3 regions of the Thermoanaerobacter brockii subsp. finnii Ako-1 genome follow, and region 1 is predicted to be linked to each of the others. Evidence: riboswitches for the same ligand, from Rfam matches in the RefSeq annotation. Region 1 holds a riboswitch; each other region holds the start of a gene.
What was found. Region 1 has a riboswitch for S-adenosylmethionine ahead of THEBR_RS06750 (methionine ABC transporter ATP-binding protein). Riboswitches for the same ligand answer to the same signal wherever they lie in the genome.

Region 2: another riboswitch for S-adenosylmethionine. It lies ahead of metK (methionine adenosyltransferase); the one in region 1 lies ahead of THEBR_RS06750 (methionine ABC transporter ATP-binding protein).
Region 3: another riboswitch for S-adenosylmethionine. It lies ahead of THEBR_RS03550 (methylenetetrahydrofolate reductase); the one in region 1 lies ahead of THEBR_RS06750 (methionine ABC transporter ATP-binding protein).

What each region holds. Positions count from the first base shown of each region.
Region 1 is NC_014964.1:1,350,407-1,360,899, forward strand. It holds gene coaBC (bifunctional phosphopantothenoylcysteine decarboxylase/phosphopantothenate--cysteine ligase CoaBC) at 1-539, opposite strand, end outside; gene rpoZ (DNA-directed RNA polymerase subunit omega) at 551-763, opposite strand; gene gmk (guanylate kinase) at 760-1,383, opposite strand; gene remA (extracellular matrix/biofilm regulator RemA) at 1,393-1,686, opposite strand; gene THEBR_RS06720 (YicC/YloC family endoribonuclease) at 1,699-2,571, opposite strand; gene dapF (diaminopimelate epimerase) at 2,617-3,441, opposite strand; gene THEBR_RS06730 (MFS transporter) at 3,533-4,663, opposite strand; gene THEBR_RS06735 (Chromate resistance protein ChrB) at 4,679-5,206, opposite strand; gene THEBR_RS06740 (Rqc2 family fibronectin-binding protein) at 5,404-7,116, shown strand; gene thpR (RNA 2',3'-cyclic phosphodiesterase) at 7,141-7,689, opposite strand; SAM riboswitch class I at 7,943-8,065, shown strand; gene THEBR_RS06750 (methionine ABC transporter ATP-binding protein) at 8,135-9,169, shown strand; gene THEBR_RS06755 (methionine ABC transporter permease) at 9,162-9,815, shown strand; gene THEBR_RS06760 (MetQ/NlpA family ABC transporter substrate-binding protein) at 9,848-10,493, shown strand, end outside.
Region 2 is NC_014964.1:1,823,360-1,833,852, reverse strand. It holds gene THEBR_RS09165 (YetF domain-containing protein) at 1-11, opposite strand, end outside; gene THEBR_RS09160 (Cof-type HAD-IIB family hydrolase) at 233-1,054, shown strand; gene THEBR_RS09155 (LacI family DNA-binding transcriptional regulator) at 1,372-2,388, shown strand; gene THEBR_RS09150 (response regulator transcription factor) at 2,443-3,120, shown strand; gene THEBR_RS09145 (sensor histidine kinase) at 3,131-4,531, shown strand; gene THEBR_RS09140 (Gmad2 immunoglobulin-like domain-containing protein) at 4,629-6,083, shown strand; gene yyaC (spore protease YyaC) at 6,088-6,600, opposite strand; gene THEBR_RS09130 (hypothetical protein) at 6,696-7,235, shown strand; tRNA gene THEBR_RS09125 (tRNA-Pro) at 7,393-7,468, shown strand; tRNA gene THEBR_RS09120 (tRNA-Val) at 7,473-7,548, shown strand; tRNA gene THEBR_RS09115 (tRNA-Tyr) at 7,570-7,655, shown strand; gene THEBR_RS09110 (rubrerythrin family protein) at 7,792-8,295, shown strand; SAM riboswitch class I at 8,408-8,512, shown strand; gene metK (methionine adenosyltransferase) at 8,570-9,757, shown strand; gene recD2 (SF1B family DNA helicase RecD2) at 9,957-10,493, shown strand, end outside.
Region 3 is NC_014964.1:738,369-748,861, forward strand. It holds gene pepT (peptidase T) at 1-235, opposite strand, end outside; gene THEBR_RS03530 (nitroreductase family protein) at 254-751, opposite strand; gene THEBR_RS03535 (glucose-6-phosphate isomerase) at 931-2,286, shown strand; gene glgP (alpha-glucan family phosphorylase) at 2,332-3,957, opposite strand; SAM riboswitch class I at 4,457-4,561, shown strand; gene THEBR_RS03550 (methylenetetrahydrofolate reductase) at 4,625-5,536, shown strand; gene THEBR_RS03555 (homocysteine S-methyltransferase family protein) at 5,550-7,973, shown strand; gene THEBR_RS03560 (YbaK/EbsC family protein) at 7,942-8,442, shown strand; gene THEBR_RS03565 (manganese catalase family protein) at 8,459-9,031, opposite strand; gene THEBR_RS03570 (spore coat protein CotJB) at 9,045-9,302, opposite strand; gene THEBR_RS11730 (spore coat associated protein CotJA) at 9,307-9,480, opposite strand; gene rlmD (23S rRNA (uracil(1939)-C(5))-methyltransferase RlmD) at 9,682-10,493, shown strand, end outside.

The sequences.
Region 1 (10,493 bases):
AATAACTCTAAAATAGCTTTTTCAATCTCCTCTACATCAGCCAATCTTCCTGCGCCATAAGTTCCACAAGCAAGCCTTCCGGCAGCTGGCTCCACAAATAAAAAACCATATTCTTTTAAAATTTTAATATTCTTTTGAGTCACAGGATTGGTATACATGTTTGTATTCATGGCGGGAGCAATTAGTACAGGACTCTTTGTAGCAAGAATAGTAGTAGTTAACATATCGTCTGCAATCCCATGAGCAATTTTAGCAATAATATTTGCGGTTGCAGGAACTATTGCAAATACATCAGCTTTTTTTGCTAAAGAAATATGCTCAATTTCCCAATATTTCCTATCCTCAAACATATCAACAACTACTTTATTGTTAGTTAAAGCCTCAAAAGTGAGAGGATTTATAAAATTTGTAGCTTCCTTTGTCATTATGACATCCACATTTATGTCTTTTTTTACGAGTCGAGATGTAAGGTCTGCAGCTTTATAAGCTGCTATACCTCCTGTAACCCCTAATACTACATTTTTTTTGCTTGTATTCATTTCAACACCCTCTATTTTATTCCATATTTTTTCGGTCTTTGATAAGTAATAAGTCCATTGTTTACTTCTTCTGTAGCAATTGTTACAGGTTTATCAGAATCTATGTCTACTAATTTAGTGTCACCAGCAATAAGCTGTCTTGCTCTTTTTGCAACTAAAGAACACAAAGTATATTTGCTATCTACTTTTTCCATTAAATCTACAATTGATGGATATAAAATCATACCAACCCCTCCTTGATTTCTAAGTACAAATCCTTATTTCTATCAACTCTGCATTTCTCTGCAATAATTATAGCTTTAATTTTTTCAACCGCTTCTTCTACACTATCATTTATAACTACATAATTGTACCTGGAAACATAGTTTAATTCCTCATAAGCACTTTTAAATCTTTTTATTATCTCCTCTTCTGTCTCTGTCCCCCGTTTTTTAATCCTATTTTTTAATTCTTCCATTGAAGGAGGCAATATGAAAATAAACACTCCTTCTGGAAACTTCTCTTTTATTTTTAAAGCTCCTTGAATATCTATCTCTAAAACTACATCATTTCCTTCTTCTAAATTTTTTAACACGAAATCCTTCGGTGTTCCATAGTAGTGGTCGTATACCTTTGCCCATTCTAAAAAAGAATCATTTTCTATCATTTTCTCAAATTCCTCTTCCGATTTAAAAAAATAGTTTTTCCCTTCTATTTCCCCGCTTCTTGGCTGACGGGTGGTGGCAGATATACTCAATTTTAAATTTTTCTCTTTTTTCATCAAGGCTTTGCATATGGTTCCTTTTCCTGCCCCTGAAGGCCCAGAAAGCACAATAAGTAACCCTTTTTTCTTTTTCGACAACACAAATTCCCCCTACTCTTCCTCTTCTTCTTCGTCTTCTTCTAAAGTGTCCTCTAATATCTCTTTATTTGAATTGAGACGATTAGCTACGGTCTCTGGTTGAACAGCAGAAAGTATTATGTGGTCACTATCAGTTATTATAACTGCTCTTGTTCTTCTACCATATGTAGCATCAATAAGCATACCTCTATTTTTTGCCTCTTGAATTATTCTTTTTATAGGTGCTGATTCTGGACTGACTATTGCCACCAATCTATTCGCCGAAATTATATTGCCAAAACCAATATTTATTAATTTAATCGACATACTTTTTCCTCCCTACTCAATATTTTGAACTTGTTCTCTAATTTTTTCAATCTCATTTTTCAAGTCAATGACTTTGTTAGAAATTCTATAGTCTATTGACTTTGAAGCAATCGTATTCGCTTCACGATTCATCTCCTGAACTATAAAATCTAATTTTTTGCCTATAGAACCTTCTTCTTTTAAAGAATCTTTAAATTGAATAATATGGCTTTTAAGCCTTGTTATTTCTTCAGCAATACATGACTTGTCAGCAATAATTGCTATTTCCATTGCCATCCTATTAGGGTCTATATCTACCCCCAATTCTCTTATACGCTGTTCCAATCTTTTTCTATAATCTTCTACCATTACAAAACTCAAATCTTCAATCTCTTTTACTATATCTGAAATTTTGCCCATTCTATTAACTATATCATCGTATAATTTTATACCTTCTTTGTTTCTCATGTCAATGAGGTTATTAATAGCTTCTCCCAATGGCAGTTTTAATAACTCCCATATTTCTTCTAAATCCAAATCCTCATTCTTTACCCTGATAACTTCCGGCAGATACACTAAATCACTTACCTTTATAAATCCTTCTAATTCAAATTTAGACTTTACATCAGTAAAAACTCTAAGATATTCTGACAAAAGATTCTCATCAATTTCTATAACATTAATACTTCTTTCATACACTTCAAAACCAATATTTAATTCTATTCTCCCTCTCGCAATCTGCTTTGAAACAAATTCTCTCACTTTTTCTTCAAGTCCACTTAAAAGTTTATTCATCCTGCAATTTATGTCTAAAAATCTGTGGTTTAAAGATTTAATTTCCACAGTTATATAATAGCCTTTTTCCTTAATCTCACCTCTTCCATAACCGGTCATGCTTTTTATCATCATATCACCTTTTTCTTATTATAGTCAAATTCTCTCTGTATTAAACTAAAGCTCTATCTCGCCTCTAAAGACTTCTTCCACACTTCCAGATAAATAAATACTATTGTCATCCAGCCATTCTACTAAAAGTTTACCACCTTTAAAATGGACATTGACATTTCGCTCCGTCTTACCTAAAACTGCTGAAGCTACTGCAGAGGCACAGGCACCACTTCCACAGGCAAGAGTAAGCCCCACACCTCTTTCCCAAGTCCTTACAGAAATATTTTCTTTATCTTCTACTTTTACAAAATCCACATTTGTACCTTGAGGAAAAATGGAAGATTTTTCAATTTTAGGACCTAATTCTTTAATCATATTTTCATCTAAGGATTTTACAAAAACAATAGTATGAGGCACTCCTACTCTTATAGAAGTTAATTTATAAACTTTCCCATCTATTTTTACCGGCTCATTTATAAATTTTTGCTTATCAGTTTTTACAGGTATTTTATTAGCCTCAAAAATAGGACTACCCATGTAAACTTTTACACTTTCTACTTTCCCATTTTCTACAAAAACTTCTGGCATAATCACTCCCGCTAAGGTTTCCACTGCCATTTTCTCTTTTTTTACTATCCCTCTTTCATAAACATATTTTGCAAAACACCTAGAACCATTACCGCACATTTCTGCTTCGCTACCATCTGCATTAAAAATCCTCATCCTAATATCCGCAATTCCTGAAGGCTCAACGACTAAAAGACCATCCGCCCCTATACCAAAATGCCTATCACAAAGTTTAATAGCTAATTCACTATAATCTACATTTTCTCGAGCCTCAATTACTATAAAGTCATTTCCCAATCCATGCATTTTAGTAAATTTCACCTATATCACTCCATTTTCTAATCTTCAAGGATATTATAACACAAAAAAGGCTAATTTGGTTAGATATTTTAAGAAAATGTGAGGAAAACAATCATAAAACGATCATAAGGCCAATAGCAGCCAAAACTCCCATAATTCCGCCAAAATAAAAAGGTGCAGTTACTCCCAATGTATCCCAAAGTATTCCCGCTATAAAAGAAGCCGGTAAAAGGCCAATGCCTGTAAAAGTAGCATGAAGCCCTATAACTGTACCTTTTAAATGAGGTGGAGAAATCTCCGCAACTAAAGCTTTTTCAACACCCTCAGTCAAAGCGATGTACAAACCATAAACAGAAAATAATATCCACATAGCACTTTTAAAGCCAAAAACAGCAAATCCCAAATACACTATTCCGTAAAGGAAATAGCCGATGATGAGAAGTTTCTTTCTTCCTATTTTATCCGACAATCTTCCCATAGGATACGAAAAAATCATATAAACTATGTTGTACACCAAATACAAAAGTATAACATCCGAATCGCTAAATCCCACATTTTTCGCCCTTAAAAGCAAAAATTGATTAGAGGAATTACCCAAGGCAAAAATTAAAATAACTATTAAAAACATTTGAAGGCGTCTATCAAGACTTCTCCAAGAAAATGAAAGCTTTTTTGAAAGTTGATTTGTTACTTTGCTTTCCTTAGCAAAAAACAGCACAAAAACTCCTAAAAAAGCTGGTATTAAAGAATACATAAAAACCGCCTTATAATTCCCTTTGTAAGAAGTCAAAAAATAATAGGCTAAAGCAATTCCAATCGTTGCCCCTAAGGTATCCAATGCTCTATGAAGTCCATATGCTCTTCCGATCTTATCTTTATCTACAGCTTCAGCAATTAAAGCATCTCTCGGGGCTGTTCGTATTCCTTTTCCAAATCTGTCACTAGTTCTACCTAAAAACACCCATCCCCATGAAGTAGCAAAATACAAAAACATTTTTCCTATAGTGGAAAAAGAATATCCAGCTATAGCTAAAGGTTTTCTTTTACCTACTTTATCAGATATGTACCCTGAAAAAACTTTAAGTATGCTAGCTAAACTTTCTGCAAAACCTTCAATGATACCCACTATTGCCGGGCTTGCCCCCAGTTGAGAGGTGAGAAAAAGTGGAATCAAAGGATATACCATTTCAGTAGATATATCTGTAAGAAGACTTGTCAACCCCAAAATAATTACATTTAACAATTAAAATGCCTCCCTTCACTCTTTATTATTTTCATAAACCAATGAAGCAAAATATTCAAAGTCTCGACTGGCTTTTTCTAATAAATCCTTAACCTCTTTTTTCATTTCACACTCAAACACATCTCTTTGGGCTACTTTTTCAAACCACTTATATAACTTATTCAACTCATCTTCATTTTCCTCTAATTCTGCAAAAGTAAAATTTTTTCTTGCTATCTCTTTTTCAATCTCTTTAAAAAACTCTTCACATTGTTCCTTTATTTCACTATATTCTTCCCTCCTTTGATGATTAAATTGTTCTATCACATCCTTCTCTATTTCTTCATCAAGGGCCACTACTTCAAAGGCTTTAAAATCTCCTCCAAAGCCTTTAATTTCATCCTTTAGCTTCTCTATTTCTTTTAAAAACCTTTCCATGTAAGGCACAATACATACAGACTGTTGTAAATACAAAGCGCCAATTTTTTTTATTCTTCTCCATATAGTAACCCTAGCTGTTGACGAATCACTTGGGACCTTATACACAAAAAGTAACCACTTCAACTTTCCACCTCCTCTATCTTTCTTTCTCTTGCTTTTCAATTTTCTACTTATGGCAATTAAACTTTAATTCCTATTTTTACATCTTGTTTTATTGTAACAAATGTTACAACTAAAATCAATACAATCAATTTTTCACTATTAAACCCTTCGATTTCATGGTATACTTTTTATATACAATAAAATCTGGAGGTTATACTATGGCTTTGGACGGCATAACTTTACATGCAATAATAAAAGAACTAAAAGAAGAAATTATTGGTGGAAGAATTGATAAAATATATCAACCTGAAAAAGAAGAATTAATCTTTATAATACGAAATAAAGGTAAAAACTATAAACTGCTATTGTCTGCTAATGCAAATTATCCAAGAATATATCTTGCAGAAGAAAATAAAGAAAATCCTGCTGAGCCTCCAATGTTTTGCATGCTATTGAGAAAATTTCTTCAAAGCGGCAGGATAATAGATATAAAACAAGTAGAATTTGACAGAATAGTAAAAATCGACATAGAAACAAAAGACGAATTAGAAAATCAAACAATTAAAACTCTAATTATTGAAATAATGGGAAGACACAGCAATATCATATTAATTGACAAAGCTACTCAAACGATAATAGATAGCATAAAAAGAGTATATTCCGATATGAGTAAAGTAAGAGAAGTACTACCTGGGAGGCAATATGTCTACCCACCACTGCAGGAAAAGTTAAATATAAATAATCTCTCGCTACCTTCTTTTAAAGAAGCTGTTAATAACTACAAGTCAAAAAAAATTGAAAAAACCTTAGTAGATATTTTACAAGGATTTAGCCCCACTTTGGCAAGAGAAGTTACTTTTAGATGTAATATATCTGACAGATTTGTAGAATCAATAGAAGATGAGCAAATTGAAAATCTATATCAAAACATAAAAAAAATATATGAAGATGTTTTAAGCTTAAATTTAAAACCTTGCATTGCCTTTCAGGAAAATGAAGTAATTGACTTTTCTTGTATTGATTTATCTCAATATATTACAAAAACTTTTTTCCCTACAGTGAACAAAGCTGCTTGTAAATTTTTCAGTGAAAAAGCAAATATAGTAAATTTGCAAGTAAGGTCCTCGGATTTAAGAAAAATCATCAACAACAATTTAGAAAAACTTTATAACAAATTAGATAAACTTCAACAAGAATTAAACGAAGCAAAAAATGCTGACACTTTTAGACTTTACGGCGAACTTATAACAGCAAATATGCATTTGTTAAAAAAAGGAATGGAAAGCTTCAAAACCATAAACTATTACACTGGTGAAGAAATTGAAATACCCATTGACAAAAAATATTCCCCTTCAGAAAATGCACAAAGATACTTTAAAAAATACAGCAAGTTAAAAAATGCCAATAAAATAATAGAAAAACAAATATCCGATACTCTTGAGGAAATAACTTATTTAGAAGGTCAACTAGTGAACTTGGAAAATTGTACATTACCATCAGAAATAGAGGAAATAAAAAATGAACTGTCTGAACAAGGGTATATACATAAGCAGCAAAAGAAAAAAATATCACGGCAAACTCTTTCTCAACCGTTACATGTAGTATCTTCAGACGGTTTCGACATATATATAGGGAAAAACAACACTCAAAACGATTATCTAACGTTAAAATTCGCAAATCCTAACGATATATGGCTTCACACAAAAGACATGCCAGGGTCTCACGTCATAATCAAGACAAATAACAAACCTGTGCCTGAAACAACTCTTATTGAAGCTGCAAAATTAGCCGCCAAATATAGCAAAGCGAAACATTCTTCAAATGTACCTGTTGATTATACCTTAAAAAAATACGTAAAAAAACCTTCTGGCGCAAAACCAGGTTTTGTAATATATACAAGCCAAAAGACCCTTTATGTAGACCCAGAGTAAGATGCTTTTTAGGCATCTTACTTCTTATTTTAAAGGCACACTAAATATAGGAATATATTTTCTTCTATTTTCTTGTATAACACTCTCATACAAAAAAACTGTATCTACTAAAATTGCTCCTTTTTCTTGTTTTTCAAAAAGACTATTTACTTCTTCTATGTCAATGCTTAAACGTATGTCTCTGGCAATGGTAATGTGGGAAGTAAACTTTCTTTTATCTTTTTCAAAGCCAATTTTATATAATTCCTCATCTATATTGTCATGCAGTTTATTAAGAAAGGAATTTTCTTCTGTACCTACCCACAATACTCGCATATCGCCATTTCCCTTAAAAAATCCTACTTTGTCAAATTTTATATAAAAGGGACTAATATCTTTTACTGCTACTTCAAGAGAGTCTTTTATTTTCATTACACTTTCTGTTTCTATTTCCCCTAGAAATTTTAAAGTAATATGGAAATTATCTTTATGAGTCCATCTTCCTTTTATCGTATAATTTTTTAACTCTTCCTGAAAACTTGATAATTTCCCTATTGATTTTTCATCTAAATCAATTCCAATAAACGTTCTCATAGCACTCCTCCTTTTTTCTATTTCCATGGAAATAATTGTATTAAAACTTTCATTGTCCTCCTCAAAATTATAGCAAATAGAAGCAAAAAAAATCCATCTCAAATAGACTATTGCTATATTTTTCTTGCCTCTGTTTCTGTTAGCTTTATGATTTTTTAAATAACTTACATCATGACTTTTTTAACCTATTGACAAATGTTTATGTTGATGTTATTATCTAATTAAATTGCTAAAGTGAATAATAAAATAAAAACTCTTATCGAGAGCAGGTGGAGGGACTGGCCCGATGAAACCCGGCAACCGGTGGCCGAAAGTTTTAAACATGCGGCTGCACGGTGCTAATTCCTGCAGAACGTTGAGTTCTGGCAGATAAGAGGATTTAAAAACCTCTTCGTACTGTCAGAAGAGGATTTTTTATTTTTATTTTGGGAAAGGAGGTTTTTCTATGATCTATATTAGAAATCTTACAAAAGTTTATCATTCAGCTTCAGGAAATGTTAGGGCTTTGGAAGACGTCAACCTCAACATAGAAAAAGGCGATATTTTTGGAATTATAGGTCTGAGCGGTGCTGGAAAGAGTACTCTCCTGCGCTGCATAAATATGCTCGAAAAGCCAACTTTCGGTTCAATTGAGATAGATGGTGTTGAAATGACTCGGCTTTCTCCCTCTGAATTAAAAGAAATGCGAAAAAAAATAGGCATGATATTCCAGCATTTTAATCTGTTATCATCCAGAACTGTCAGAGGCAATGTGGCTTTTCCTTTGGAGATTGCCGGGCTGGACAAAAGGACAATCGATAAAAAAGTAGAAAATCTTTTAGAGCTCGTGGGGCTTTCCGACAAGGCCGACAACTATCCTTCTCAGCTTTCAGGCGGTCAAAAACAGCGGGTAGGTATAGCACGAGCCCTGGCTAATGATCCGAAAGTTCTTCTTTGTGACGAACCTACTTCAGCGCTGGATCCAGAAACAACTCTTTCTATTTTAAATCTTTTAAAAGATATAAATAGGGAGCTGGGAATCACCATAGTTCTCATAACTCATGAAATGAATGTCATTAAACAAATTTGCAATAAAGTAGCAGTTATTGAAAAAAGTCGTGTGGTAGAACAGGGACCTCTTATTGAAGTATTTAAAAAACCTCAAACAGAAACCGCACGAAATTTTTTGAAATCTGTAACTTTATCAGAAATGCCTAAGGAATTAAAAGATAGGATTGAAAACTTGTCCCACGAACACTTGGAAGGCAAAATTATTAAAATTGCCTTTTTCGGCGAAATTACAACAGAACCTGTCATATCAAACATTATAAGAAAATTTGATGTTGACACCAATATTCTCTATGGAAACATTGACCACATCCAGGGTATGCCCTACGGTACTCTTATAGTTGAGCTAAGAGGCAAAAACGGTGAAACAGACGCTGCTTTAAAATATCTAAAAGATTTGGGACTCGACGTGGAGGTGATTGAAAATGTCTGAAACTATAAACTTGTTGCTGGTTGCCACATGGCAAACTATTTACATGGTGGCGGTGTCAACGTTCATAGCAACGATTTTCGGGGTACCCCTCGGAATCCTGCTGATGGTAACCGACAGGAATCAGATACTGCAAAACGAACTTTTAAACAAAATACTAGGCACTATTGTAAATATTTTTCGCTCTGTGCCTTTTGTAATACTTTTAATCGTGCTTATACCTTTTACACGATTGCTTGTAGGGAAAGCTATAGGGACCACCGCAGCGATTGTTCCCCTTTCGGTAGCGGCTATTCCCTTTATGGGAAGGCTTACCGAAACAGCATTAAGAGAGGTAGACCGCGGTATCATTGAAGCAGCCCAGTCTATGGGAGCTTCACCCCTTCAAATCATAACCAAGGTGCTAGTCCCCGAGGCTTTACCTTCAATAGCCGCAGGGATTACCATAACTACTATAAATTTAGTGGGATATTCTGCCATGGCAGGTGTTATAGGAGGTGGTGGGCTAGGAGATTTAGCAGTAAGATATGGATATCAGCGATTTATGCTCGACATTATGCTTTATACCGTAGCAATTTTGGTAGCTATGGTACAGCTAATTCAACTCATAGGAGATGTACTAGTAAAACAGCTGTCAAAAAATCGGTAAATTTTACTTTTTTAATAAAGGAGGAGATTGATGTGAAAAAGTTCTTAACTACACTTTTATTACTGAGCCTTCTAACAATTTTTATTGCGGGATGCGGAACAAAACAAGGACCCACTTCCGACAAACAAACCCAAAACCAGGGCGTATCAAAAACAACCATCAAAGTAGGAGCTACTCCAGTGCCCCACGCCCAAATTTTAAACGTCGTAAAACCCCTCCTCGAAAAAGAGGGAATTACTCTAGAGATTGTAGAGTTCACAGATTACGTGCAACCCAACCTAAAGCTAGCTGAAAAAGAATTAGATGCTAACTATTTCCAGCACATCCCTTATCTTGAAGATTTCTCAAAGGAGCATAATCTTGATTTAACATATATTGCTAAAGTTCATATCGAACCCATGGGTATATACTCCCAAAAAATCAAAAACCTCAGTGAGTTAAAAGAAGGCGCTACCATTGCCATACCCAACGACGCTACCAATGGCGGAAGAGCTTTGCTACTGCTGCAATCAGCTGGAGTAATAAAATTAAAACCAGATGCAGGTATTAAAGCAACAGTAAATGACATTGTCGAAAATCCTAAAAAAATTAAGATTTCCGAGCTGGAAGCCGCTACTCTGCCAAGGGTACTGTCAGATGTAGACGCAGCGGTAATAAACACCAACTACGCCTTGGAAG
Region 2 (10,493 bases), 470 kb from region 1:
AGTATTAACATAATGTCACCCTTTCTAAGTCTTCATATATAGTATTGTTGATGGGTTTTGAAAATATTCATTTACATTTATTCCAATCTTTTACCATAAAGTTTGTTAAAAAACTTTTTATAATGTAAAATTTTCAGTGGTAACGTTTTATAACAATTTATGATATAGTATGTAAATTTACAAACTGTTATAATATAGATGAGGGATAAATAAAAAATAGGGGTTGAAGAATATGTATAAACTTTTTGTCACAGATGCTGATGGGAGCTTATTAAATAGTAATTCTGAAATCTCTGATAAAAATAAAGAAGCAATAAAAGAGGTGATTTCAAGGGGAGTCATTTTTACTATTGCTACTGGACGTATGTTTTCTTCTATACTACCTTATGCTCTTGAGCTTAATATTAATGCTCCAGTGATTTCTTATAATGGTGCTTTAATAAAAGATATTTATACTAAAAAGGTGTACTATTACAATCCTATACAGACAGAAGATGCGATATTTGCGATAAGATTGTTAAAAGAAATTGGATATCATATAAACCTCTATATCGATGATGAGCTATACGTGGAAGAAATAACTGATAGAGTAGAGTGGTACCTTTCTTTTAACAATGTTACTGTAAATGCGGTGGGGAATTTAGAGGAATTTCTTAAAAGGACGGGAGGCGTGACGGCTAAAATCTATGCGATAAATGATATGAAAAATCCTATTTCTATTGATGCAGAAATTTACGACGAAATTTCAAAAAGATTAACCATTTCTACTTCTGGAGGAGGACATTTAGAGATTAATGCAAAAGGAGTAAGCAAGGGCAATGCTTTAAAAACTCTTGCCAATATGTACAGTATAAAAAGAGAGCAGGTAGTGGCGATTGGAGACAATCTAAATGACCTGTCAATGATAGAATATGCAGGATTGGGAGTAGCTATGGGGAACGCTCCTGACATTGTAAAGATAAAAGCGGATTATACAACTTTATCAAATGATGAAGATGGAGTTGCTCATGCAATAGATAAATTTTTCTTAAATAAAAAGACAGTAGCAGTATAGTAACTAGTTTAAACAAAAGGGAATAAAATATATTACCGCCAGGCGGTAATATATTTTTTTATTTTAGGTGATGACCATGGAAGGTATGATTATAAAATTTATCAGTTTGGTTATTATATTTGTTGGGATTTTATATATGTTATTCTCTTTTTTGCCTCTATTTTACGAAAAAGAACAAAAAATAGAGTTAAAAGATGAGTCAGTCAAAAAAATTCATGAAAATGAATGAAAAAAATTGAAAAAATCTATTGACAAAATTCTTTTTAAAAAGTAAAATAACATAAAGCGAAAACGATTAATCCTGGGAGTGATGTACAATGAGTGCAACGATAAAAGATGTGGCGAGAGAAGCAAAGGTTTCAATTGCTACGGTTTCTAGAGTATTAAATAACAGTGCTGTTGTTACAGACGAGACGAGGCAGAGAGTGTTAGAGGCTATAAAAAAGACAGGATATAAGCCTAATGCGTTAGCACGTAGTTTAAAGATCCAAAAGACTCATACTATAGGGCTTATAGTCCCTGATATTTCTAGTACTTTCTATCCTGAGGTAGTTAGAGGAATAGAGGATATTGCTGCGATGTATAATTATAACATATTTTTGTGCAATACTGACCAAAAAGAGGAAAAGGAAGTCAAATATATAGAAATATTAGGAGAAAAGCAAGTAGACGGAATTATCTTTATGGGGGATATAGTAAGGGATAGTGTTATACAAACGTTTAACGAATTTGGTGTACCAGTGGTGCTGGCAGGTACTCAGGACAAAGATAAGAGATTTCCTAGTGTTATGATTGATAATGAAAAAGCTGCATACGACGCAGTAAAATACTTGATTTCTTTAGGACGCAAAAAAATAGGTATGATTTCAGGACCTATGCATGACCCTATAGGAGGGCTTCAAAGGATTGAAGGTTACAAGAGAGCTCTCGAAGAACACGGCATAAAATATGATCCTGAATTAGTAGTAGAAGGAGAGTTTAAAACTCGCAAAGCGTATTTAGCTATGCTAAAGCTTTTAGAATACAAGGTAGATGCAGTATTTGCAGCATCAGATGATATGGCAGCTGCTGCCATAAACGCCATATTTGACTCAAATCTTAAAGTGCCAGAAAACATCCATGTAGTAGGTTTTGACAATACTTACATTTCTACTATTTTTAGACCGACGATTACTACAATACAACAGCCTGCTTATGACATAGGGGCTGTAAGCATGAGACTTTTAACAAAACTTTTAGCAAAAGAACCTATTGAAGAAATGCATGTTATTTTGCCTCATCAGTTGATTGTAAGAGAATCTACTGGCTTTGGAGAAGAAAAAAATAGCCGATAAGGCTATTTTTTTTATAAATTGTTGTGGTATACTGGTGTCAGGAGGGAGGTATATATGGAAAAATTGTTAATTATAGATGATGAAGAGATGTTTGTAAAAGGGTTAAAACTTTCTTTAGAAGAAGAAGGATTTGAAGTTGACGCCGCTTACGATGGAGAAGAAGGGCTTGACAAAGTTCGTTTAGGGAATTATGACCTTGTAATTTTAGATATTATGCTTCCTAAGTTAGACGGTTTTTCGGTATGTAGAGAGATAAGGACTTTTTCAAATATTCCCATAATTATGCTTACTGCAAGAGGAGACGATATTGACAAGATTGTAGGGATAGAAATAGGAGCTGATGATTATTTAGCGAAGCCCTTTAATACTAGAGAGCTTACTGCGCGAATAAGAGCACTTTTAAGAAGAGCTACAAATCCTTATACTAAGCGGAAAGATGAAATAAGAAGGGGAGAACTTTATATAAATATTCCCGAAAGAGCAGTTTACAAGAGAGGGAAGAGAATTGAGCTTACAAATAAAGAATTTGAAATTTTAGTGTTGTTAGCTTCTAATCCAGGAAAAGTCTATACGAAAGATAAATTGTTAGACTTGATATGGGGATTTGATTTTTACGGTGATACAAATACTGTTACAGTGCATGTGAGAAAACTTAGGGAGAAAATTGAAGATGACCCTGCAAATCCTCAATATATTTTCACCAAATGGGGTGCAGGATACTATATGAAGTAAAGGTGATAAAATGAGTTTAAGGTGGAAAATCTTTTCTTTATATTTAATAATTTTAATAATTTCATTGGCATTAACTGGGCTTTATCTTTACCGTTATATTGAAAGAAGCTATTTAGACAATGTCAGAGTCAATAATTTAATGCAAGCCAATATGGTATCTAATTTTGTATCAAGATTTGTAGGTACTACTTCTTCTTATTTGATTGAGCCCACTATAATGGAGTATGCAAAACAAATAAATTCAAGAATACTTTTCACTAATATAAATGGAAGAGTATTGGTAGATTCTGCTTCCTCAAAGGAATTTGAAGGAAAAGTAATAAAGGATTACAGCGATATAAAAGAGGCTTTAAATGGCAAGGGTTCTACAAGTATTCATGATATAAATGGTGTAGGTTGGGCGATGTATACTGCAGTTCCCGTTATAGCAAAAAACAATGTAGTAGGAGCAATACTTATATCTTCTTCTATAGATAATATAATAGATCTTTTAAACTCTATAAAATATCGCATGATATATACTTTTACAGGTATTGGATTTTTGGTAAGCCTTTTAAGCCTTTTAGTGGCTTCTTACATTACTAATCCTTTAAAACGATTAACAGAAGCAACAAATATTTTATCTCAAGGGAAATTGGACTACAAAGTTGAGGTAAAAAGCAATGATGAAATTGGAAAATTGGCTAATGCTTTTAATAAGATGAGTTTCAGTTTAATGAAAATAGATGAAGAGCGGAAAAGATTTGTTTCAGATGCTTCTCATGAACTAAAAACTCCTCTGGCATCAGTAAAAGCGTTGATAGAATCTCTCATAAATAGCAAAAATCAAGATATAAAATTTTATAAAGAAATATTAAAGGATGTGGACGGAGAGCTGAATAGGATGACAAGGTTGGTAAATGACTTGTTAGAATTAGCGAGAATGGATAAGATTAAAGCAGTAAAAGTTAGGAAAAGTGAGATTAGCGAGATTATATTAGATGTAATAGAAAGTCTTCTCCCTCTTGCAAAAACGAAAGAGATAAACCTTGAATTTAAAGGAGAAAATAATGTTTTTGCAGAAGTTGATCCCGACAGGTTTTATAGGATGGTCTATAACATAGTAGAAAATGGAATAAAATACACTCATGATGGAGGGAATGTGATAGTAGGTTTAGAAGAAGATGAAAACAATATTTACCTTACGATAGCGGATAATGGTATGGGTATAAGTGAAGAAACTCTTCCCAAGATATTTGACCGATTTACAAGGGGAGATACTGCAAGGTCTAAAAAAAGTGGTGGTTTTGGCTTAGGACTCGCTATTGCTAAGGAGATAATAGATATTCATGAAGGTAAAGTCACAGTGGAAAGTAAAGTGGGAGAAGGAACTGTATTTAGAATTACTTTGCCTAAAAAGAAAAAGGATTAATTTTTTTTAATAATTTTTTTATGCTTATTTAATTATTTGGATATTGAAAAAGTAGTATTATTAAATTAAAGAAAAAATAATGAAAGGAGGGGGAAGGGTGAAAAAGATTCTATTATTAATTGTGAGTTTGCTATTTGTTTTGATGGTGTCGGGGTGCGCTCAAGATTTTAGCAACAAGGATGATAATCCGCCTATAAATCCTAGGCCTTTAAGTCAAGGTATGTCTCAAGATATGTCTAAAGAAATTTCACTTTATTTTTTAAATGATAAAATGAATGGCTTAATTTTAGAAAGAAGATTTATTCCCAAAGATGCAGATGTTTTGAAGCAAGTAATACTTGAAATGATTAAAGGACCTACGGATGAATATGCAAAACCGGTGTTTCCAATTGGAACAAAACTGCTTTCTATAGATATGCAAGAAGGGACAGTTTTTGTAAACTTGTCTAAAGAATTTCTTCAAGAGAGTGACAATGAGCAGATAGACAAACTAAAGGTTGCTGCTCTTGTAAATGTATTAACAGATATTCCTAGTGTAAACAATGTTCAAATTTTAATAGAAGGGAACAAGGTAGATGCAATAGGAAAATACAAAATAGGTTTAGATCCTTTAAAAAGAATGATATTAGTAGGCGATGTATACAATAACCCAGAGAGGATAAAGAAATTACAAGAAAGAGCAGATTTAGGGAAAGAAACATGGCGTTTTGACCCTATTCAACTTCTTAGAAAAGAGGGAGGTGTAATAGGTTTAGGAAGTCAAAATGAGCTGACATTAAAAAAGAAAAGTGATGGGACAGCTGATATAGAAGCAGTACATGACAATAAAGTATATAGCATAAAATTAATTCAACCTCTTGGAGAAGGAGATAATTATATATGGGTTATTAGCAATGTATCGGCTGAGTTCACTCCAATACCTGAGACAGATCCTTTAAAAGGTGAATCCTTTATTTATGGAAAAGTAAAGGCTATTGATTATGCAAATAGAATTATTACTATTGAGAGGGAATACCAGGATGCTCAGGATTTAAGAAATGAAGCGGGACCAGATATAAAAGTACTACCGAATGCTATTATCCACTTCATGGCAAAGGTTAGTTATGACCCTGAAGGGGGAATTAAATATGCTGAAAGGGATATCAGCTTTTCGGAAATAAAAGTAGGAGACGAATTAGGTATAATACTTACGAAAGACAAGGAAGCAAGAGCGATAATTGTTTCAGATAACAGTAGCATTTCTTATGAGCTTAATATAAAAGTAATGGCTCCAGCCAAAAATGATGTGGTTTCAAGCCCCTTCAAAGTAATAGGAAAGGCAAGAGTATTTGAAGGAGGGGTAAATATAAGGCTAATTGGTAGCAATGGCAATATTTTAAATGAGAGTTTTGTCCAAGCAACTGACGCTGCTCCTTCTTGGGGGGATTTCGAAGCTATAATTTCCTATAAGCCTTTAAAAGAGCCGCAAAATGGGATTCTTCAAGTTTTCTCTTTAAGCCCTAAAGATGGTTCTATACAAAATTTAGTTTCTATACCTTTAAAATTAAAATAAAAAATTATGAATGTTTCAAAGCTAAATAAATTCCTTCTGCTATTGTTTCTGCAATATCAAAAACAAAGCCTAATCTAATTGAATTTAATGGCAATGAGTCATATACATCGACAATGCCTACTATTGAAATATCTCCAACAGGAGGAAGCATTTTCCCCACCCCTTTTCCAGGGTACAGTGGGGCTTTTTTTATTGAGATTTTTCCTATACTTTCTTTGTCTCCCAAAGAAGCATCTATAGCTATAATTTTACTATTAGGATGCTTCTTTTTTATGTATTTTATATTTTCTTCTAAGTTTATAGCGTGAATTGGCCTCTTTAAGGTACCGTAAACAAAGTAAGTTGGTGGAAGTGATTTTGTTAACAGATTTCCTACGATAGGACCTAAGGAGTCGCTTATAAATTTATCTGTACCAATACATAAAAAAACTGAATTAGGGCTTAAATAGGAATTTAAAAAATTAGCTATGAAATAAACGGCGTTATCATCATCATATTTAAGCCTTAATTCTTCCATAATTGAAGCCTCCCTTTTTAATAATAAACTGAATTAAAAAATTAAGGGAAGGAATAATAAATGTGTACAGTTAAAATAATGGGAGGTTTTCAAAAATGAAAAAATATACAGTTTACATAATTCTAATCGCGGTATTTTTGTCAGCTACTACTATGTTTATGTTAAAAACATATTTTAAAGAACATAAGAATAAGGAGGAAATTAAAACTTTTGATGAAGTATATCCCGCAGGGAAACAGATGTGGGATAGGGAAATAGAAAATGTAGAAAAATATAATGAGTCTAAGACTACAAAAATTTCAAGAGAAGAAGAAAAATATTCAAGCCAAGCTCTTGAGCAAAATGTAGATAAAACTACAACACAAGAAAATGAAAAAGATAAAAAAGAAAAAGTGATTACTGTAGAAGAAATATTGGAAATACAAGATAAAATGGAAGCTTCTCAGAAGGCAAAGGTAATGGAAATTTTACAGAAGTTAGGGAAAGAGGATATGGATAAGATTATGAAGATGGCAGAGAAAGGATTAACAAAGGAAGATAATGAAAGATTATTAAACATATTGAAAAATAAACTTTCTTCCGAAGAGATAAATTATCTTGTAGAAATAGCAAATAAATATTTTGCCGCGAAATGACCTTATGTGGTATTTTGTGCAGACACTTTAAAATATGACGTATTCTTAAAAAATTTAAAGATTGCAAGCGATAAATCAATAAAACGGCCATTTTTAAGCTTTTATGCCTATTGTGAAATTTCATTTTTTCTATTATAATTTATTTCGTCACTGATGTCGGGATGTGGCGCAGTTGGTAGCGCACGTGCTTTGGGAGCATGGGGTCGGGGGTTCAAGTCCCTCCATCCCGACCATTGTGGTCGTATAGCTCAGCTGGGAGAGCACCTGCCTTACAAGCAGGGGGTCATAGGTTCGAGTCCTATTGCGACCACCATTTTCAAAAATTAAATATTGTGGAGGGATACCCAAGTGGCCAAAGGGGGCAGACTGTAAATCTGTTGGCTGTCGCCTTCGATGGTTCGAATCCATCTCCCTCCACCATTGAAAAAAAGACCGTAAGGTCTTTTTTATTTTTCTCCTTCAAATGTCTTGACATGGTAAAAAAGTGTAGTATAATATTATTTGAAAGAGAAAATTATTATTTATTAATAAAAATTTAATTAGGGAGGAATCTTTTATGAGAGAAATGACGAGACATAATCTTAGTGAAGCCTATGCTGGAGAGAGTCAAGCTCACATGAGATATCAAATTTTTGCTGATGTAGCTGAAAAAGAAGGCAAACCTAATATTGCAAGACTTTTCAGGGCTATTTCCTATGCTGAATTGGTACATGCCACAAATCATTACAAAACTCTTGGAGAAGTTGGAAATACAGTAGAAAATCTTGAAAAAGCTATAGAAGGGGAAACCTTTGAAGTAGAAGAGATGTATCCTGCTTATAATGCTGTTGCAGAACTTCAAGAGGAATCTGGAGCTAAAAAAAGCATACATTATGCTATTGAGGCTGAAAAAATACATGCAAAATTGTACACTGAAGCAAAAGAAGCAGCATTAAAAGGAGAAGACATAAAGATATCAAAAGTTTACATATGTCCCGTTTGTGGATATACCTCTGTTGATGTATTGCCAGAAAAATGTCCTGTATGTGGAGTTCCTGGAGAAAAATTTGTAGTATTTTAAATATAATTTTTCAAAAAAGAGCATGTTTTGGCATGCTCTTTTTTTGATGCAAAAATATTTGACATAGTAGATAAAGTGTGCTATAGTAGACATCAGAAAATTTAATAACATGCTCTTATCAAGAGAGGTGGAGGGAAAGAGCCCGATGAAACCCAGCAACCTGTCCTATAGGACAAGGTGCTAATTCTCTCAGAAGCATGCTTCTGAAAGATGAGGGTATGTGCCTCTTCTTTTGGAAGGGGTTTTATTTTGTTTTTAAGGAGGAATAGAAAAAATGCGTAGACTGTTTACATCTGAATCAGTCACAGAGGGGCATCCTGATAAAATTTGTGATCAGATTTCTGACGCAATATTAGATGAAATTTTGAAAAAAGATCCCTATGCCAGAGTTGCTTGTGAGACTGCTGTAACTACCGGTTTGGTTTTAGTAATGGGAGAAATTACTACTCAGTGCTATGTAGATATTCCGAAAGTTGTAAGGAAAGTAGTAGAAGAAATTGGCTATACTAGAGCAAAATTCGGTTTTGACGCTGATACTTGTGCGGTTATCACTTCTATTGATGAGCAATCACCGGATATTGCCCTCGGTGTGGACAAGGCATTAGAAGCTAAAAGAGGAGAACTTTCAGATTCGGAAATTGAGGCTATTGGCGCTGGAGACCAGGGTTTAATGTTTGGTTTTGCTTGCGATGAAACAGAAGAATTAATGCCTATGCCTATAATGCTAGCTCACAAGCTTGCAAGAAGACTGGCGGAAGTTAGAAAGAACGGGACATTAAGCTATTTAAGACCAGATGGTAAAACACAAGTAACAGTAGAGTATGAAGATGATAAGCCTGTGAGGGTAGATTCTGTTGTAGTATCAGCTCAACATGCACCTGAGATTGATCACGATACTATTGAAAGAGATATTATTGAACATGTAATAAAACCTATAATTCCTGAAAATATGATAGATGATAAGACTAAAATTTTTGTAAATCCCACAGGAAGGTTTGTAATTGGTGGACCTCAAGGTGATAGCGGACTTACAGGAAGAAAAATTATTGTAGACACCTATGGCGGATATGCAAGGCACGGGGGCGGAGCTTTTTCTGGTAAAGACCCTACAAAAGTTGATAGATCCGCAAGTTATGCTGCAAGATATGTGGCAAAAAATATTGTGGCAGCAGGACTTGCTAAGAAGTGTGAAGTGCAATTAGCTTATGCGATAGGTGTTGCTACACCTCTTGAAATAGGTATTGATACTTTTGGCACAGGTAAAATATCAGATGAAAAGATTTCGGAAATTGTAAAACAAGTTTTTGATTTAAGACCTGCAGCTATAATTAGGGATTTAGATTTAAGAAGACCTATTTATAGACAAGTTGCAGCTTATGGCCACTTTGGAAGACACGACTTAGACCTCCCATGGGAGAAAACAGACAAAGTAGATATATTAAAAAAGTTGGCAGGAATATAAATTTGAAAGCCCGGGTAAACCCGGGCTTATGGCATTTTTTATATATCTTTTTTAAATGCCATAGAATTTATGTTTTGTAAACGCTTCGCTACCTTAATTATACCACAAAAATTGAAAAAAAGAAATGAATTGGCTTTAATTTGCTTTAAATATAAGGTAAAATTAAATAAAGAAAAGAATTAAAACAGGAGAATCGGCTATGATTGACATAGAGGGTGTAGTTGAAGAAATAATTTTTAGAAATGAACAAAATGGTTATACGGTTTTAGAATTAAGTACCCAAGGTTTAGTAGTCACTGCTGTAGGTTATATGCCTTATGTAAACATTGGGGAAAGAATTAAAATTGAAGGAGAATGGGTAGAACATCCTGATTATGGTGAGCAAATTAGGGTTTTAAATTATGAAACCTTGGCTCCCACCACTTTAGAAGGAATAGAAAAGTTTTTATCTTCTGGCTTAATTCCTGGAATAGGTCCTGTTACAGCAAGAAAAATTGTAAAAAAGTTTGGCGTTGATTCTTTAAATATAATTGAAACTGCACCAGAAAGATTAAAAGAAATAAAAGGTCTAAGCGATGAGAAGATAAAAAGAATTTGTGAAGCTTATGAAATGCAAAAGGGCATAAAAGAAGTGATGGTGTTTTTGCAGGGGTACGGTATTTCCACTGCAATGGCTATAAAGATTTATAAAGAATACGGAAACAACGCGATTGAAATTATTAAGCAAAACCCTTAC
Region 3 (10,493 bases), 610 kb from region 1:
TATGAGCTATAAATCCTATTGTAGGGAGTTTTTTGTCAGTATTTGAAGGAAGTAAAGCCGTAACATAACCGTTTTCATCTACATTTACCTCTTTAAGGCCTATTTCTTCAAGCTCATTTGCTAATTCTTTTGCAAATATTACTTGTCCCTCAGTGCTGGGATAAGTTGTTGAGTTTTCATCCGATGTTGTATGATATTTTACATATTTTAAAAATCTCTCCACTACTTTTGACATATTATAACCCTCTTTCATTTAAAATTTTTCCCAATGTAAAACTTCAGATAAAGCTTTTTTATATTTTGGTTGTGGCTCTTCTGCGGGATATCCTAATGATATAATAGAAATCATTCTTAAGTTGTCAGGAATGTTGAGGTATTCGTTTATTTCTTTTTCATAGGTTCTGTTATACCCAGCTACCCAACAGGAACCTATGCCGTAGGCAGTAGCTGCGAGTAATATATTTTCTGTTGCTGCTGAACCATCTTCTAAGTGATGTCTGTTATTTTTATCGCAGTAGACGATGACACAAGCTCCTGCATCTTTAATAAATTTCCCATATGTAGCTTTTTCTGCTATGAATTTAAGTCTTTCTTTGTCTGTTATAACGACGAAATGCCAAGGCTGTGCGTTATTTCCACTGGGAGCAAGCCTTGCGCAGTCTATTATGTCTTCTAATATTTCTTTTGGAATAGGTTTATCTATGTATTTCCTTATACTTCTTCTCTTTTTTAAAGCCTCTAATGCCTCCATAACTTTTGCACCTCCTCTTTATATTATATCCCATAAAGTAAAAATTCCAAAAAGATTGACAAAAATTTATGGGTATGTAAAAATAAAGCTAAGTAAACTTATACATACTTTTGAAAAACTTGAACAACATAGATTTATGGTATAAAATAAGTATGTAAATAAGGAATGGAGGTTTACATATGAAGAAATTGATAGGTTTTGATTATTCAAAAGCTCTACAATTTGTAAGTCAAAAAGAAATTGAATATATGGAAAAGCATGCAAAATTATCTCTTGATATGGTGCTTAGTAAAAATGCTCAAGGAAATGACTTTTTAGGATGGGTGAGTCTTCCCAAAAACTATGATAAGGCAGAGTTTGAACGCATTAAAAAAGCAGCAGAGAAGATTCAATCAGATTCTGATGTGCTTGTAGTAATAGGTATAGGTGGGTCTTATTTAGGGGCAAGAGCGGCAATTGAAATGCTTTCTCATTCCTTCTATAATTTGTTGCCAAAAGGCAAGAGGAATATGCCGGAGATTTATTTTGCTGGAAACAGCATAAGCTCTACATATTTAAGTGATTTATTTGAACTTATAGAGGACAAAGATGTATCAATAAATGTGATTTCTAAATCTGGTACTACCACAGAACCGGCAATAGCTTTTAGAGTTTTTAGAGATTTTCTTGAGAGAAAATATGGAAAAGAAGGGGCTAAATCGAGAATATATGTGACAACAGATAGAGCGAAAGGAGCTTTAAAAAAATTAGCTGATGAAGAAGGATATGAAACATTTGTGATTCCTGACGATGTTGGAGGAAGATACTCAGTTTTGACAGCTGTAGGCCTTCTACCAATAGCAGTAGCAGGCATTAGCATAGACGATATGATGCAGGGAGCTTTTGATGCTTCAACAGTCTATACCAAAGATAACCTTAATGAAAATATCAGCATGCAGTATGCAATTTTGAGAAATATTTTGTACAGAAAAGGCAAAGCTATAGAAATACTTGTAAATTATGAGCCAAAGCTTCACTATTTCTCTGAATGGTGGAAACAGCTTTTTGGAGAAAGTGAAGGTAAAGACAATAAGGGAATTTATCCTGCTTCAGTAGATTTTACGACAGATTTACACTCAATGGGGCAGTTTATACAAGAGGGAAGCAGAAATATTTTTGAAACAGTTTTAAATGTTGAAAAACCTGTTAAAGATATAGTTATAAATGAAGACAAGGACAATATAGATGGGCTTAACTTTTTAGCAGGAAAAACTATAGATTTTGTCAATAAAAAGGCTTTTGAAGGTACATTATTGGCTCATACAGATGGGAATGTTCCTAACCTTGTAGTAAATATCCCTGAAATATCAGCTTACTATTTTGGCAATCTGGTCTACTTCTTTGAAATGGCTTGTGCTATAAGCGGATATATAAATGGGGTTAATCCATTTGACCAACCAGGAGTAGAGGCTTACAAGAAAAACATGTTTGCACTTTTAGGAAAACCAGGATATGAAAAAGAAAAAGAATTGTTAGAAAAAAGATTGGGAAAATAAATTAAAGGCCGGACAATTGCGCGGCCTTTTTAAATAGGGGTTGACTTATTTTTTTGTGTACATTAAATCGTAGTATTCTTTTAACATTCTATTAGCTGAGAAAGCTTCATAAGTCGTCCTTATACTTTCTCTCATCATGTTTTCCCATTTCGCTTTATCATTGTAGTAGGTTGGAACTACTTTATTTAAAAGGACGTCATAGAGTGCTTCAAGGTCGTGTTTGTCTAATTCTTCTATATTGTCAGACTCAAAACCATCCCCAAATTGCCAGCCATTTACTCCGTCTATACAAGCTTCTGCCCACCATCCATCTAAAATACTTAAATTTAACACTCCGTTCATGGCGGCTTTCATGCCGGAGGTACCACTGGCCTCTAATGGTCTTCTTGGATTGTTTAACCACACATCAGTGCCTCGAGTAAGCATTTTTCCTATTGTCATATCGTAATCTTCTAAGAATACTACGCTTTCAGGATATTTCTTTGTCATCTCTATTAATTTTGCGACAATTTTTTTACCCACGTCATCTAATGGATGACCTTTTCCTGAAAACACCATTTGAATTTTTTTAGACCTTAGATAATCACCTATGACTTCGTCATTTGTAAATATAAGGTCGCTTCTTTTGTAAGGAGCAGCTCTCCTTGAAAAACCTATCAAAAGCTTGTCAGCGTCTAATTTAACTCCTGTCCTTTGATATACAAAATCAATTAATTCTTGTTTTAAAATATTATGAGTTTCTAAAAGTCCTTCACCTTTGTTGTAGGCTTCTATTATCCTTTTATCTACCCAAGTGTTTCTGTCAATTCCGTTTGTTATTGAAATTATAGGAGCCTTGTTGTCAACATGTTGCCACATTTTGTTTGCAGTTTGACCGTGAAGTTTTGAGACACCGTTTGCAATACGAGAAAGTCTCAAACCTGCGACTGTCATATTAAAAGGAACACCACCAATTTGAGCCATTTGCTCAATTGAAAGGCCATTGTTTGCACCCATGTACATGAGAAGTTCTAAATCGTGAGATTCGTTTCCTTCTTTAACAGGGGTATGGGTTGTAAATACTACTTCTTCCCTTGTGGCTTTCCACGCCTCTTCAAAACTCATATTTTGATTTTCCATTTTCTCTCTTATAAGCTCAATGGCTGCTAATACTGCATGCCCTTCGTTAAAATGATAAACATCAACATCAATTCCCAAAGCTCTTAAAGCTCTTACTCCGCCAATGCCTAATACTATTTCCTGTGCAACTCTTTCTTCACCAAACCATCCATAAAGTTGACCTGTTATCCATCTGTCCCCATTTTCTGGTATATCTGTGTCAAGCAAATACAGAGGAGCATTGTCAAAGTTGTCTATCAACCATACTTTGCAATACACATTTCTATTTCTTATTTTTACTTTTACCTTTACTCCAGTGTCCTTTAAAAAGTCGTACTTACGTGTGTAATTGCGATAGGCATCATAGGGGTATCCGTCTTCACCGATATGTTGTTCTGTATAACCTTGTTTCCACAGTATGCCTATTCCTACTAAAGGCATACCTAACTCTTTTGCAGCTTTTAGATGGTCTCCTGCTAAAATGCCTAAGCCACCTGCATATAGTTTGAAATCTGACTGTAAGCCATATTCCATGCAGAAATAGGCTACTCTTGGTAATTTTTCATTACCCATATTAAACCTCCTCATTTTCCAAGTGTTAAGTATATTATAATATTAAAAAAATCATTATGCAAGTGTTTGCACAAGTATTAAAAATAAAAACAGTGTTATTGCTCAATAATTTTTATATCTATGTACGGGCCACTCAGTGAATGCTAATACTAAAAGCATTATAAAATTCACAATAGGTATAAACATCAAAAGACCATATGCTCCTCCATAACCAGTTTTATCAAAAATTTTCCACCAGATTAAACCGTAAAGTATAATTGATCCAATAGAAAGGATACCAAAAATAAGAGATGAGAACATTCAAAACATTCCTTTCTCGAAAATTTATATTCTTTACAATTATAGTATAGCAAATAACATAAAAAATTTACAGATTTATTTTAAAAAAGTTAAAAGCCTGCAAAATCTTTAGAGAGGGACAAAAAAATTTCTATTGACATAGGAGTTAATCCATAGTATCATATAGCTTAAATAGTTTAACAATTTAATACTTTAAAATCTCTTATCGAGAGTGGTGGAGGGACTGGCCCGATGAAACCCGGCAACCGGCATTTTATATGCGTCTTGGTGCCAATTCCAGCAGCGTTTCGCTGAAAGATGAGAGAGTTTTGGTGTCTCTTCTTTTGGCGAAGAGACTTTTTTATTTTTAAAAATGGAGGCGATGTAGATGTTGAAAAATGAAAATTTGTGTACTAAACTTAAGAAAAGGAAGTTTGTTGTGACAGCAGAAATTTCTACGCCAAAAGGGGTAGATATAACGAAAACTATTGAAGAAGCGAGAAAATTAAAAGGCATTGTAGATGCCTTAAATATAACGGACTGTCCTATGGCGAATATGCGGATGAGTCCTATAGCAGTCGCTCACCTTTTACAAGACCACTTAAACATTGAAGCTATTTTTCATTTGACCTGTAGAGACAGAAATCTGATAGGCCTTCAGTCAGAGCTCTTAGGAGCTTATGCGTTAGGTGTGAGAAACATACTAGCCTTGACAGGAGATGAACCTTCCCGTGGAGATACTCCTCAGGCTAAAGGGGTATATGATGTAGATTCTGTTGGGCTTTTAAAGATTATCAGTGCTTTTAATAGAGGTTATGATTACAATGGAAATAAATTAGATTCCCCAACAGAATTTTGCGCCGGTACGACTGCAAATCCAAATGATTTAAGGGATGAAGCACTAGAGAAGCTTAAAGTTAAGATAGAGGCAGGGGCAGAATTTATTCAAACACAACCGGTTTATGATGAGGAAATTTTATTTAAGTTTATTGAAAAGATTAAAAATTTCAATGTACCACTTTTGATAGGCATATTACCTCTTAAAAGCTATAAAATGGCAGTCAATTTAAATGAAAAAGTGCCAGGTATAGATATTCCAGAAAAAGTTTTAGAAAGGCTAAAGGATGGAGGAAGAGAAGAGGGAATAAACATAGCTGTAGAGTTTATAAAGCGGATACGCAGTGAAGTTGCAGGAATTCACATTATGCCTTTAGGGAGTACAAATGTTGTGTTAGAAATAATTTCAAGAGTCGATGATTTAGTCTGTGATTTTGCAGAAAATAACGTACAGATGAATTAAATGGAGGTTAAAAATGTTAGACATTTTTAAAGAACTTTCAAATAGAGTGATTGTTTTTGATGGAGCAATGGGGACACAACTTCAAGAGAGGGGTTTAAAAACTGGAGAGTGTCCCGAATATATGAATATAACCCATCCAGAAGTAGTATTTGATATCCACAGGTCCTATATAGAAGCAGGAGCGGATGTGATTGAGACAAATACCTTTGGCGCTAACAGGATAAAATTAGCAAAATATGGACTGGAAAATGAGGTTTTCAATATTGTCACTCAGGCTGTCAAAATTGCCAAAGAAGCTTCCAAAGATAAACCTGTGGCACTTTCTATAGGACCTATTGGAGAACTTTTGACCCCTTATGGAGACATGACTTTTGACGAAGCTTATGATGTTTTTAAAGAAGTAGTTATAGCTGCAGAAAGAGCGGGAGCAGATATTGTTTTAATTGAAACAATGTCAGATATGCTGGAGGCAAAAGCTGCCATTCTTGCTGCTAAAGAGAATTCAAACATGAAAGTTATATGTACAATGACTTTTCAAGAAGATGGAAGGACTCTCATGGGGTCAGACCCTATAACTGTAGTAGTTAGTTTACAAGGGTTAGGATTAGATGCCATTGGCGTTAACTGCTCGACAGGCCCCGATAAAATGGTAAGTGTAGTGGAAAAAATGTCTCAAGTTTCTCGCATACCTATTATTGCACAACCTAATGCAGGTATGCCTGTCATTCGCGACGGCAAAACAGTTTACGACTTAAAACCAGAAGAATTTGCTAGTTTCTTTCCTTTACTTGTTGAAAAAGGCGCTTCTATAGTGGGAGGGTGCTGCGGTACTACTCCTCACTATATAAAACTTGTTAAAAAAGCTGTAAAAGATTTAAAGCCAAAAGTCAAAGTCAACAAATTTACAGCTGTAGCTTCCAATACAAAAACAGTTTTCATAGGTGAAAATTATCTTTTAAGGGTTATAGGGGAACGTATAAATCCTACTGGAAAAAAGAAGTTAAGTGAGGCTTTTTTGGCGGGAAATGTGAGTTTAGCAGTAGAGGAAGCTATAAAACAGCAAAAATGCGGAGCGGAAATATTGGATGTAAATGTGGGAGTTCCTGGGGTAAACGAAGAAGAATTACTTCCTAAAGTAGTTTCTGAAATACAAAATGTGGTAGACATTCCTCTTCAAATAGATAGCACTAATATTAAAGCTGTAGAAAAAGCTATAAGAATTTTAAGAGGTAGACCCATAATCAACTCTGTAAGTGCAAAAGAGGAAAGTTTAAAAGAAGTGCTTCCTATTGTCAAAAAATACGGAGCTTGTGTTGTAGGACTTACTGTAGGAGATAAAGGGCTTCCCAAAGATAGGCATGAAAGAATTGAAAATGCGAAAAAAATTATAAAAAAAGCGGAAGAGTATGGCATACCTAAAGAGGACATATTGATAGATTGTATTGTGCTGACGGTTTCTTCTGAGCAGGAGGCTGCAATTGAGACTTTAGAAGCGATAAAATTGGCTAAAGAAGAGTTAGGAGTAAATACTGTTGTGGGACTTAGCAATGTTTCCTTTGGTTTACCTGAAAGAAGGTTGATAAACTCTACTTTTTTAGCAATGGCAGCATCTTATGGGCTTACTACTGCTATTATAAATCCCTGCGATGAAGCCATGATGGACACTTTGAGGGCTTCAATGGTTTTACTAAACAAAGATAAAGGGAGTGTAAATTATCTAAAAATATATGGTAACAGGCAAAAAGAGGAAGGTAAAGAAAAAGAACAGCAAAAAATTCAGGAAGAAGATTTAAAGTCAAAGTTCTATATCCAAATTTTAGAAGGTAAAAAATCAGGAGTAGAAGATATAGTAAAAAATATTTTGGAGGAGGAAGTTCAACCTCTTTCTATAGTTGATAACATAATAATTCCTGCCTTAAAAGAAGTGGGAGATAGATATGAAAAAGGCATATATTTCTTGCCACAACTTTTGAGCTCTGCAGAAGTGGTGCAAAGCGCTTTTAAGATAATAAAAGAAAAGCTTCCAAAAGGTTCAGTATCTAAAGGCAAAATAATACTTGCTACAGTTGAAGGAGATGTACATGATATAGGAAAAAATATAGTAAAAGTTTTGCTTGAAAACTATGGATATGATGTAATTGACTTAGGAAAAGATGTCAAAGGAGAAGTGATATTAGAGGAAGTAAAGCGAACAGGGGCACCGTTAGTAGGTCTAAGTGCTTTGATGACGACAACTTTGTTTAATATGGAGAAAATTATCAAACTGCTTAAAGCAAATACTGATGTGAAAATAATGGTAGGCGGGGCTGTTTTGACTGAGGAATATGCCTATAAGATTGGAGCAGATTATTACGGAAAAACGGCTCAAGATGCAGTTAAAATTGCTGATAAGTTTTTCTTAAAAAATGCTCTTTTATGTAAAACTTGTGGTATTTAAAGGTGGTGTAGAGGTGTCAGTAGAAGCGGTGAAAGAGTTTTTTAAAGAGAAAGGATATGATATTAAAATAAAAATTTTTGAAGATACAAGCACTGTGGAAAAAGCAGCTAAATCTTTAGGGGTAACTCCTGGGGAAATAGCAAAGTCTATGCTTTTTAGATTAAAAGATAAATATATTATGAATATAACAGCAGGGGATAGAAAAATAGACAATAAAAAATTTAAAGATACTTTTAAAACAAAAGCAAAAATGGCATCCCCAGAAGAAGTGTTAGAAGTTACAGGGCATCCTGTTGGTGGCGTTTGTCCTTATGGGCTGAAAAATCCGATTGAAGTATATTATGATGTGTCTTTAAAAAATTATGAGGTAGTATATCCTGCAGCTGGTGATACAAATGCTGCTGCTACCATAAAAGTCGAAGACCTTGATAAAATAGTAGAAGGAAAATGGGTAGATGTATGCCAATAGACATACATCTACTTTTTTAAAAGAATTTTTTACTTTCCATATATTCTCTTACCTGTACTAAAGTTTCTCCAAATCTTTGAAAGTGTACAATCTCCCTTTCTCTCAAAAACCTTAGAGTATCTTTTACACAAGGGTCATCTGTGAGATTTATTAAATGTTCATAAGTTGCTCTTGCTTTTTCTTCGGCTGCCATATCTTCGTGTAGATCAGCGATTGCATCTCCTTTAGCCTGGATATAGGCGGCGGTCCATAACATTCCTGTTGTATCTGCATAGAATAGGCCTCTATCATGTTCTGTATAGTATTCCCCTAATCCTTCTCTTTTTAATATTTCTACTGGTACTCCCTTTAAAAGCTTGAAAACAAGAGTTGCTATTATTTCAAGGTGTGCTAATTCTTCTGTAGCAATGTCTGTCAAAACTGCTTTTGCTTTTCCTGTAGGCATGACGAATCGCTGAGTTTGATATCTTAAAGCGGCTGCCAATTCTCCATCAGGGCCTCCATATTGGGCGATGAGGTATTTTGCCATTTTTACATCTGGTTTGCATACTTTAGCAGGATATTGTAGTTTCTTTTCATAAACCCACATAGCAAAGTCCTCCTCAATATTCTATTTCCCAAGGCCATGGGTCATCTACCCATTTCCAAGGATATTGACTTTGTGAATGACCAAAAACCATCAAGGGCCCGTAAAATTGTTCATATTGCTGTTTTAGCATAGACAATTGATTAGAATAATAGTTGTAGTCTTGAAGAGCTTTTTGGTCCTCGGGATGAGTGTCTAAATATAGATTCAAATCTATGCAGGTAAACTCTATTTCCATGATTTTCTTAAGCATAGATATTTGATTGCCATCCATTTTATCACCTCATTTTTTCGCCTACATAAGGCATATCAAGTTCAGGAAAGACAGTGCCTTTTTTAATGGCTTCTTCCGGAGGATAAAGAGATACATACTTCTGTAAAGGCACATAAGCCTGTGCAAGCTTTAGAGAAGGAAAAGCATAATCCTGCACATAAGGATTATAGTCGTACATTTTTAAACCTCCCAAATCTGTATATTTACTAATATAATATTCTTGTATATATGTTTGTGATACAATAAAAAAACAATCAAAAGTGTGTACAACTTTATTAAAATTATGTAAAGGTTATTTTATTTTTTGATAAAAACATTTTAGTGAATTATATTAGAATTATTGAGAAAAAAGAGGTATAATCTAAATAGCGAAGGAGGAATGAGAGTGAAAAGAAATGATATTATAACAGTTGAGATAAAAGACATGGAATTTGGTGGATTTGGGATAGTCTATTTTGAGGGGAAAAAAGTAAAAATAAAAGGAGCACTTTTGGGGCAAATAATAAAGGCAAAAGTTAAAAAAGTAAAAAAGGATATGGTAGAAGGCGAAATAGTGGAAGTAATAGAGAATTCTCCTTTGGAGAAGCAAAGCTTTTGCCCTCACTTTGGAGATTGTGGTGGTTGTATTTATCAAAATGTTGATTATTCAGATCAACTTAAGATAAAAGAAGATATTGTAAAGAAGCTTCTTGAAAAAGAGGGAATAAGAGATTATGAATTTTTAGGGATTGTGAAAAGTCCTAAAGAGCATGGTTATAGGAATAAAATGGAATATACTTTTGGAAAAGATAAAGAAGGTAATGAGGTGTTAGGACTTCACAGAAAAGGTAGATTTTATGAAGTGGTTATGACAGATAAGTGTAATATTGTTGATGATGACTTTCTCAAAGCTTTAAATCTCACTTTTGATTATGCAATAAAAAAAGGACTACCTTTTTATGATAAAAAAACTCATAAGGGTTTTTTGAGACATTTGGTGGTTCGGAAAGCTTCAAAAGCAGGGGAAATTTTGTTAAATATTGTAACAACAACACAGTTGGAACATGACTTTAAAGAGCTTATTGAGATATATAAAAATGTGGATTTTGAAAGTCGGCTTGTAGGTGTACTACATACTCAAAACGATTCCTGGTCAGATGCTGTAGTATGTGAAAAGTTAAATGTGTTATATGGAAAAGATTATCTTATTGA